Regions from separate parts of the Streptomyces sp. NPDC002867 genome, predicted to be linked through region 2. Evidence: riboswitches for the same ligand, from Rfam matches in the RefSeq annotation. Region 2 holds a riboswitch; the other holds the start of a gene.
What was found. Region 2 has a riboswitch for cyclic di-AMP ahead of ACWD0A_RS04655 (NlpC/P60 family protein). Riboswitches for the same ligand answer to the same signal wherever they lie in the genome.
Positions count from the first base shown of each region.

Region 1: linked by a shared signal. The riboswitch ahead of ACWD0A_RS10910 (M23 family metallopeptidase) and the one ahead of ACWD0A_RS04655 (NlpC/P60 family protein) in region 2 are both predicted to bind cyclic di-AMP.

Region 1 covers NZ_JBSFUR010000008.1:198,339-202,545, reverse strand. The annotation lists gene ACWD0A_RS10920 (TetR/AcrR family transcriptional regulator) at 21-638, shown strand; gene ACWD0A_RS10915 (SGNH/GDSL hydrolase family protein) at 690-1,481, opposite strand; gene ACWD0A_RS10910 (M23 family metallopeptidase) at 1,659-2,603, opposite strand; cyclic di-AMP (ydaO/yuaA leader) riboswitch at 2,606-2,764, opposite strand; gene ACWD0A_RS10905 (tyrosine-protein phosphatase) at 3,489-4,207, shown strand, end outside.
Region 2 covers NZ_JBSFUR010000004.1:15,420-19,626, reverse strand. The annotation lists gene ACWD0A_RS04665 (NlpC/P60 family protein) at 1-679, opposite strand, end outside; gene ACWD0A_RS04660 (hypothetical protein) at 1,009-1,362, shown strand; gene ACWD0A_RS04655 (NlpC/P60 family protein) at 1,428-2,582, opposite strand; cyclic di-AMP (ydaO/yuaA leader) riboswitch at 2,585-2,748, opposite strand; gene pcrA (DNA helicase PcrA) at 2,989-4,207, shown strand, end outside.

The DNA of each region.
Region 1 (4,207 bases), on a different contig from region 2:
CGGCTGTGTAGGGTGACGCCGTGGCCAGGATTCGGTTGAAAGTGTCGGAGCGGCGTGAGGAACTGCTGAACGCGGCTGTCGAGCAGATCGAGCAGCGGGGCGTGGCGGCCGTGCGGATCGCCGATGTCGCCTCGTCCCTCGGCGTCTCCAGCGCCCTGGTGCTCTACCACTTCTCGTCCAAGGAACAGCTGGTCGCCGCGGCGTTCACGCATGCCGCCGACGCCGACCTGGCCCACCTGCGCAAAATCCTCGGGCGGCGCACCTCCGCGCTGCGCCGGCTGCGGACGGCCGTCCGCTGGTACGCCCCGACCGGCCAGGCCAAGGGCTGGCGGCTGTGGATCGACGCCTGGGCCGCCTCCCTGCGGGATCCGACCCTGCGCGAGGTCGCCCGCGCCCTCGACCAGCAGTGGAAGGCGGCGCTGGCCGAGGTGATCGCGGAGGGCGCGGAGGCCGGGGAGTTCCCGTGCGAGGACCCGGCGGCCGCGGCCTGGCGTCTGACGGCGTTCCTCGACGGGCTCGCCGTGCAGATGACGTCGTACGCGGGTTCGCTGACCCGTGCGGCGATGCTGCAGTGGACGGACGAGGCGCTGGCCCGCGAGCTGGGGGTGGACCGCGAGGCGCTCACGGCGTCCCGCTAGCCGGGGCGCCGGCGCCCGGGGCGCGTGCCCCGGGCACTGTGCCGCCTCGGCTCAGAGCGGCAGGAGGTCCGGGCGCTTGGCCTCCACGTGGTCGCCGGAGCTCTCACCCCGCAGCCGCCGGCCGATCCACGGCACCAGGTGCTCACGCGCCCACTGGATGTCGTCGCGCCGCACCTCGAAGGCACCGCGCGGCGGGAGCGGCGGCCAGGGCTGGTCGGGGTCGGCGGGCACGTCGAGACCGAGCACCTGGGCGGCGCGCAGGGCGACGCGGGTGTGGCCCTCGGGTGACAGGTGCAGTCGGTCCGCGTCCCACGCACGCCGGTCCTGAACGGATTTGAGCGACCACAGGTCGAGGACGGGGCAGTCGTGGCGGTCGGCGATGGCCCGCACGTGCGCGGTGTACGTGGCGATCTTTCCGCGCAGATGACGCAGGACCGGCACGTCCCGGGTGTCGAAGCCGGTGGTCACCATGACCGTTCCGACCGAGTTCTTGAGGTCGGCGACCGCCCGCTCGAGCCGCTCGGCCACGTCGTCCGGGTCGCTGCCCGGCCGGATGATGTCGTTGCCTCCCGCGCAGAACGTCACCAGGTCGGGGGCGAGTTGCTTGGCCCTCGGGACCTGCTCGTCGACGATCTGGTCGAGGAGGCGGCCGCGTACGGCGAGGTTGGCGTACCGGAAGGTGTGCTCCGGCGTCAGGTCGGCGAGCAGTACCGCGAACCGGTCCGCCCAGCCGACGTACGTCCCGTCGGGGCCGGGGTCTCCCACGCCCTCGGTGAAGCTGTCACCGATCGCCGCGTACGACCCGAATGAGCCCTTGTTCTCTGTTCTCGAATCGTCTGCCACGGGAGCACATCTTTCCTTTACGGATGTGACCTACGCGACCGTAAGGAGGGGTTGACGGGAGGTGATCTATGCCACCTGTCAAGTTTCCGTCAAGCCGGAATACGCGGAATCCCCCGCTCCGCCGCCGGACGGAACGAGGGATGCGCGGCCGGCGGCCCAACGGGCCGCCGGTGTACGTCAGATGGAGACGCCGTGCTGGCGCAGGTAGGCCAGCGGGTCGATGTCGGAGCCGTACGACGGGCTGGTACGGATCTCGAAGTGCAGGTGCGGACCGGTGGAGTTGCCGGTGGAACCGGACAGACCGATCTGCTCGCCGCCCGCAACGCTCTGACCGCTGGAGACGGACAGGGACGAGAGGTGGGCGTACTGCGAGTAGGTGCCGTCGCCGTGCTGGATGACGACCTCGTTGCCGTACGAGCCGCTCCAGCCGGCCGAGACGACGGTGCCCGGACCGACGGACTTCACGCTCGTGCCGCTGCCGGCGATGAAGTCGACGCCGGTGTGGTAGCCACTGGACCACATGGCACCGGACGCGCGGTACGGCGTGGAGACACCGCCGCCGACGGGGGCGGTCCAGCCGGAGGACGCCGGGGCGGCCTTCTCGGCGGGAGCCTTTGTGGCGGGGGCCTTTGTGGCGGGGGCCTTTGTGGCGGGGGCCTTTGTGGCGGGAGCCGCAGGGGCGGGCGCCGCGGCACGCGAGGCGTCGCGCGAGGACCGGGACGTGGACTCGGAGCGCGGCCCGGGGTCCTTCTTCGCCTTCGACTTCGCGTTGATGGTCAGTTCAAGACCCGGGTGGATCAGCGCCGGGTCCGCACCGATGGCACGGCGGTTGTCGTTGTAGAGCTTCTTCCAGCCGCCGCGGACGTTCTGCTCGTCGGCGATCTTGGCAAGGTAGTCGCCGGCGACGACGGTGTACGTCTTCGGAGCCTTCGCCGCGGTCGGAGCGGCCGCGGCGGCCGAGGCCGGAGCGGCCTTCTGGGGAGCGGCGGCGGGGGTCGCGGCGTTGGCGCCGGTTGCGCCGAGCAGCGGCAGGGCTATGGCGGCGCTGCCCGTACCGGCGGCGACGAGGCCGCGGCTGACGGGGTTGGCCTTGGGACGGCGGTGCTTACCCTTTCCGGGCATGGCGCATTCCTCTCCGGCGCCTGCGAGGTGAGCTGTCGGGTTCGGGCTGGAGATGCCCGTTCGCGCTGGTTGCGCGAATTAACCCCGAGCCGTCCGGATTCTCCGGATACGGCGTACTACCTGGGTCCCCCGCTCCTGCCACGCGTGGGTGGGTTCGAAGTCCGGTCGGCGGCAGGATTAGGCGGTCCGTCCGGATTGAGCGTGACCGTAGGCGAGTACACCGGGCGGAACAAGCCGCGAATTTCCCCCGGCTTTCCCGGTCGCGATTTCCGGGCCGCCCCACTCGTCACCCTCCGTGGACGAGTGACAGTCAATTCCCTTGCTGACCACGGAATTGACACGGGGAAAGCAGGCACGTTCCGTCACGAATATGATCCTGCTCACGAGCCGTACCCCATCTCCCCCGTAGACGGGGCACGTTATCCGCAAGGGCTCAATTCGGACAGAAGGCACAAATAATCGCCTAAGCGTGCACTTGGGCACCAAGCACCGTCCGCAACGCCCGACTTCGTCCCCTGCCGCCGCGCGGCCGGCGACGGAGCTCCTCACCGCCCGCTTCCGGTCAGCCTGAATTCAGCCAGTCGCATCCCGGAGAAACACCACGCGAATGACGGCAGGCCCCTTTCACCCAAAGGGAATCGGGCCGCCCCACTCATCGGTTTTCGATCACGGCGCCTGCCATTCACGCGGAGCCCGGGTGCGTCGTGCGGGGGTGCGCCCGCGGGCCCCGGCCCTCATGACAGTGCCGGGGCGGCCGCCCCCGCCACGCCCGCGGGCACGGAACGCATCACGACCGACATGATTGCCTGATGAACCTGTGCCGTATCGTCGGATCGCGCCATCGTCGGCGACCGGCGCCGACGGCCGTCGCCTGAAGGAGTCCACGTGACGCAGCAGCTGCCGCAGGCCCCGTCGACCGAACCCCGGCTGGCCGGAGTGCGAAACTTCCGGGACGTGGGCGGACTGCCGACCGTGGACGGCGGGCGCGTGCGGCACGGCAGGCTCTACCGCAGCGGGCACCTCGCGCACGCCACCGAGGGCGACGCCGCCTTCCTCGCGTCCCTCGGGCTGCACACGATCTTCGACTTCCGCAATGCGGCGGACCAGCGGCTGGAAGGCCCGGACGTCGAGCTCCCGGGCGTGCGGAACGTGAATCTCCCGCTGAGCGACCCGGCCGACGGCGCGGAGTTCTGGAAGATGGTCCGGGACGGCAACCTCGACCAGCTGAAGTCGATCCTGGCCGACGGCAAGGGCGCCGCCCGGATGATCGCCTCCTACCGGATGATCATCAAGGAGCGGACCGCCGAGCACAGCCGCGTCCTGCACGCACTGGCCGAGGACAGCGTCCCGGCGCTGATGCACTGCGCGGCCGGCAAGGACCGCGCCGGCCTGTCGATCGCGGTGACCCTGCTCGCCGTCGGCGTGGAGCGCGAGGCGATCGAGGCGGACTACCTGAAGTCGAACGACCCGCACCGCCGCTACAAGATCAAGCGCGGCGACGACTCCCCCGAGGCCATGTCGGCGCAGGTCATGGAGCTGCTGAGCCCGCTGTTCGACGCCCGCGCCACCTATCTGTCCGCCGCGTTCGAGACCATCGAGGAGAC
Region 2 (4,207 bases):
CGCCGCGGGGTGTGGTGGAGCGGCCGGCGCGGGCAGGGTCGGCCGGTCCGGCGTCGTACGCGGTGCGCTGCTCGGCGGTCAGCCGGGCCAGCAGTCGTTCGGCGGCGGCCAGTTTGTCCTTCACGACGGCTTTGTGTCGTGCCAGTTCGCGGCGGTGCCGCTCCAGTTCGGCCGTCCGCTCGCCAGCCTGGGCCCTGAGCCGGCCGAGGTCCACGAGCCGGCGGTGCACACCGGCCACGGCGGCCGCGTGCCGCTCGCCGACCCGCTCGGCGAGCGAGGCGCGCGCCAGGTACTCGTCGGGGTCCGAGGTCAGCGCGAGCTGCAGGCCGGGATCGATGCCGCCGGAACGGTACTGCGCGGTGGCGACGGAACCGAGTGCGTTGCGGGAGGCGTTGAGCCGCTCCGTGCGGCGGGCGGCCTCGTCGCGAAGCTCGTCGAGCGCTCCGCGGGCCTGCGCCGTCCGCTCCTTGGCTCCGTTGTACTTCTCGGTCGCCTCCCCGGCCTCCTGGTACAGCCGGTCGACGCGGGCCTTGAGCTGGGCGGGAGTGAGACGGGGCTCGGCGTGCGCCGAGCCGTCGAGCGCGGTCGTGGTCGCCGCGCCTGCGAGCGCGAGGGTGGCTGCGGTGCGGGCGGCCGGCCCGGTGAGCGGATGCTGCCTCGGCTTCCGGTGCGCTGCCACGGGGCGTACACGTCCTTCCTGCGTACCTGCGGTCCGGCGGCGTACCGCACAGGGGAGCGGTACGCCGCCGGATCTTTCGGCGGGGGCGGCCGAGCCGTCCGGCTGCACGACGGCGGTGGGGAGCCGGCCACCTGGGCGCTGACGCTAAACCGGGCGGTCCCGGGGCGGAGGGGTGACGACGGGAAGTGCCCGAACCTGGACGGCGATGTCCGCTTTCTGTGCGCCGGGCGCCGGTGCCCGGCCGCATTGCGGCGCAGGGCCGACCGAACGCCGCGATCGGGCTCCCCCGGCCGCCGGACGGTGGTATGGCGCCGATTAGGCTCCGCCCCATGGACGTACTCATCAATGTCTTCGTCGCGCTGCACATCATCGGCATCGCCTCCCTGCTGGGCGGCTTCCTGACTCAGATGAAGGCGATGGGCGCGGGCACGGCCCGCTTCAACCCGGCGATGCTGCACGGTGCGCTGACGATGCTGATCACCGGCGTCGCGCTGGTGGGCCTCAACCAGGCCGACGACCAGACGGTGAACAACCTGAAGATCGCCATCAAGCTGGCGGTGCTGGTGGTGATCCTCGGCCTGGTCTACGTCAAGCGGGACGAGGAACGGGTCGACAAGGCACTCTTCGGCGCCGTCGGCGGTCTGACGGTCGCGAACGTCTTCATCGCGACGCTCTGGACCTGACCGACCCCCGGCACACGCGTGCCCGGACGGCGGGACCGTCCGGGCACGCGGGGTGAGCGACCGGGTCAGACCGGGCGGACGCTGCCGTAGATCGGCATGTAGTAGATGGACTCCTCGCGGACGTTCTCGCCCGGCTTCGGCGCGTGGATCATCTTGCCGTCGCCGATGTAGATGCCGACGTGGCTGATGTCGTCGTAGAAGAAGACGAGATCGCCGGGGAGCAGGTCCGCCGTCGCCACGCGCTGCCCCACCTCCACCTGGTCCCAGGTGGTGCGCGGCAGATCGACGCCCGCCGCCTTCCAGGCCGCCTGGGTGAGCCCCGAGCAGTCGTACGAGGACGGGCCCGTCGCCCCCCACACGTACGGCTTGCCGATCTGGGCGCGGGCGAAGGCGAGGACCTCGTCGGCCCTGGTCGCGTACGAGTCGTCGCCGGTCCCGGTGCCCGTCTCCGGGGGCGGCTGGTCGCCCTCCTGGCGCTGCCGCTCCGCCTCGGCCTCGGCGCGGGCTCTGGCCTCCGCCTCGGCCTTCGCCTTCGCCTCCGCCCTGCGCCGGGCCTCCGCCTCCTTCTCGCGCTCGATCGCCGCCAGCCGGGCCTTCTCCTCGGCGGTCAGCTCGGACAGCAGAGTGCGCGCCTCGGCCAGCTTCGTCTGGACCTTCTCCTTGCTGGTGCGCAGGGCCTGCTGGGAGTCGGTCAGCGACTCCAGCCGCTTCGTCGCCTCCGCCCGCTGCTTCGCCGCGGCCGCGCGCTGGGTCTCGTAGTCGCTGACGGCGGTCCGCTGCTGGTCGGTCATCCGGTCCATCAGCTGCGTCTGGTCGAAGTACGCCTGGGGGCTGTCCGCGAACAGCAGCGCCGCGGTCGGGGTGACCGCGCCGGTGCGGTACTGCGCCGCGGCATAGGCGCCGAGGGCGCGACGCGACTCGTTGAGCTTCTCCGCGCGCGTGGCCGCCTCCTCGAACAGGGTGTCGACCTCGCGGCGCTTCTCGGCGGTGGCCTCCTTCGCCTTGTTGTACTCCTGGGTGGCGCTGCCCGCCTGCCGGTAGAGGTCGTCGACCTTCTTCTGCACCTCTTCGACGGAGGGCTTGGGGTCGCTGGGCGCGGCGGTGGCGCTCTGTGTCGACAGGAGGGCGGCGCCGGCGAGGGCGGCCGTCGTGAACCCGACGGCGTGGGAGGGCTTCGTGCTGCGGCTGCGGATCCTGCGATGCGACGCCAAGGCCGGCATCTCCTTCTTCCGTGGACCGCCTACCGGGTTAGCTGTCGGGTTCGGGCAGAACGGAAGATGCCCTACGGACCGTGGACAGGCGGTCCGATTCACCCCGGTTGTGCATAGTTCGGGTCCCCGGTTCCGAACTGCCTCCCGGGCAGCCCGAATTCGGCGGAGTCGACCCGTTCGGCGCGGTTCGCCGGGAGGGGTGCGGGCCGTCTGGTCGAGCACGCTAGCCAACTCGTGTGCGGGCTGTGAAGGTTGATGTTCGATATGTCCGATACATTTTCGTGACCTTTTTCGGTGCCGGCCGCATATCCGGCACCGGCGTGGCGCGCCGGGCAGGGACGGTCACGGAATGTGACCTACCCCGTATGGGCATGCGGGCCCGGTTGTCGGTCCGGCCGCCTAGACTCGATAAGCGATGAGCAGCCTCTTTGACGACAGCTTCCTGGCGGACCTCCAGCCCCACGGCGAGGAGCCCCCTCCGCCCCCCGAGGAGTCGGCTCCGGAACCGATCCCGGACGACCTCTTCCAGGGCGCCTACGACGTGCCGCCGGCCCGCGACGGGTACTACCGCGACGGCGCGCCCCGGCCTGCCGTCGACGCGGCCGCCCTGCTCGAGGGGCTGAACGAGCAGCAGCGCGCCGCCGTCGTCCACACCGGCTCCCCGCTGCTCATCGTCGCAGGGGCCGGTTCCGGCAAGACGCGCGTGCTCACCCACCGCATCGCCCACCTTCTGGCCACCCGGCACGTGCACCCCGGCCAGATACTGGCGATCACCTTCACCAACAAGGCCGCCGGCGAGATGAAGGAGCGCGTCGAGCACCTGGTCGGCCCGCGTGCCCATGCCATGTGGGTCATGACCTTCCACAGCGCCTGCGTCCGCATCCTGCGCCGCGAGTCGAAGAAGCTGGGCTTCACCTCGTCGTTCTCGATCTACGACGCCGCCGACTCCAAGCGCCTGATGTCGCTGGTCTGCCGCGACCTGGAGCTGGACCCGAAGAAGTTCCCGCCGAAGTCCTTCAGCGCCAAGATCTCCAATCTGAAGAACGAGCTGATCGACGAGGAGACCTTCGCCGACCAGGCGCAGGACGGCTTCGAGAAGACGCTCGCCGAGGCCTACCGGATGTACCAGGCCCGGCTGCGCGAGGCCAACGCGCTGGACTTCGACGACATCATCATGACCACCGTCCACCTGCTCCAGGCGTTCCCCGACGTCGCCGAGCACTACCGGCGCCGCTTCCGGCACGTCCTCGTCGACGAGTACCAGGACACCAACCACGCCCAGTACACGCTCGTGCGCGAGCTGGTGGGCGAGGGGTACGAGGACCTGGAGCCCGCCGAACTGTGCGTCGTCGGTGACGCCGACCAGTCGATCTACGCGTTCCGCGGCGCGACCATCCGCAACATCCTCCAGTTCGAGGAGGACTACCCGGACGCGACGACGATCCTCCTGGAGCAGAACTACCGCTCCACCCAGACGATCCTGTCCGCCGCCAACGCGGTCATCGAGCGCAACGAGTCCCGCCGCCCGAAGAACCTGTGGACGAACGCGGGCGCGGGCGCCCGGATCACCGGCTATGTCGCGGACACCGAGCACGACGAGGCCCAGTTCGTCGCCGACGAGATCGACCGGCTCA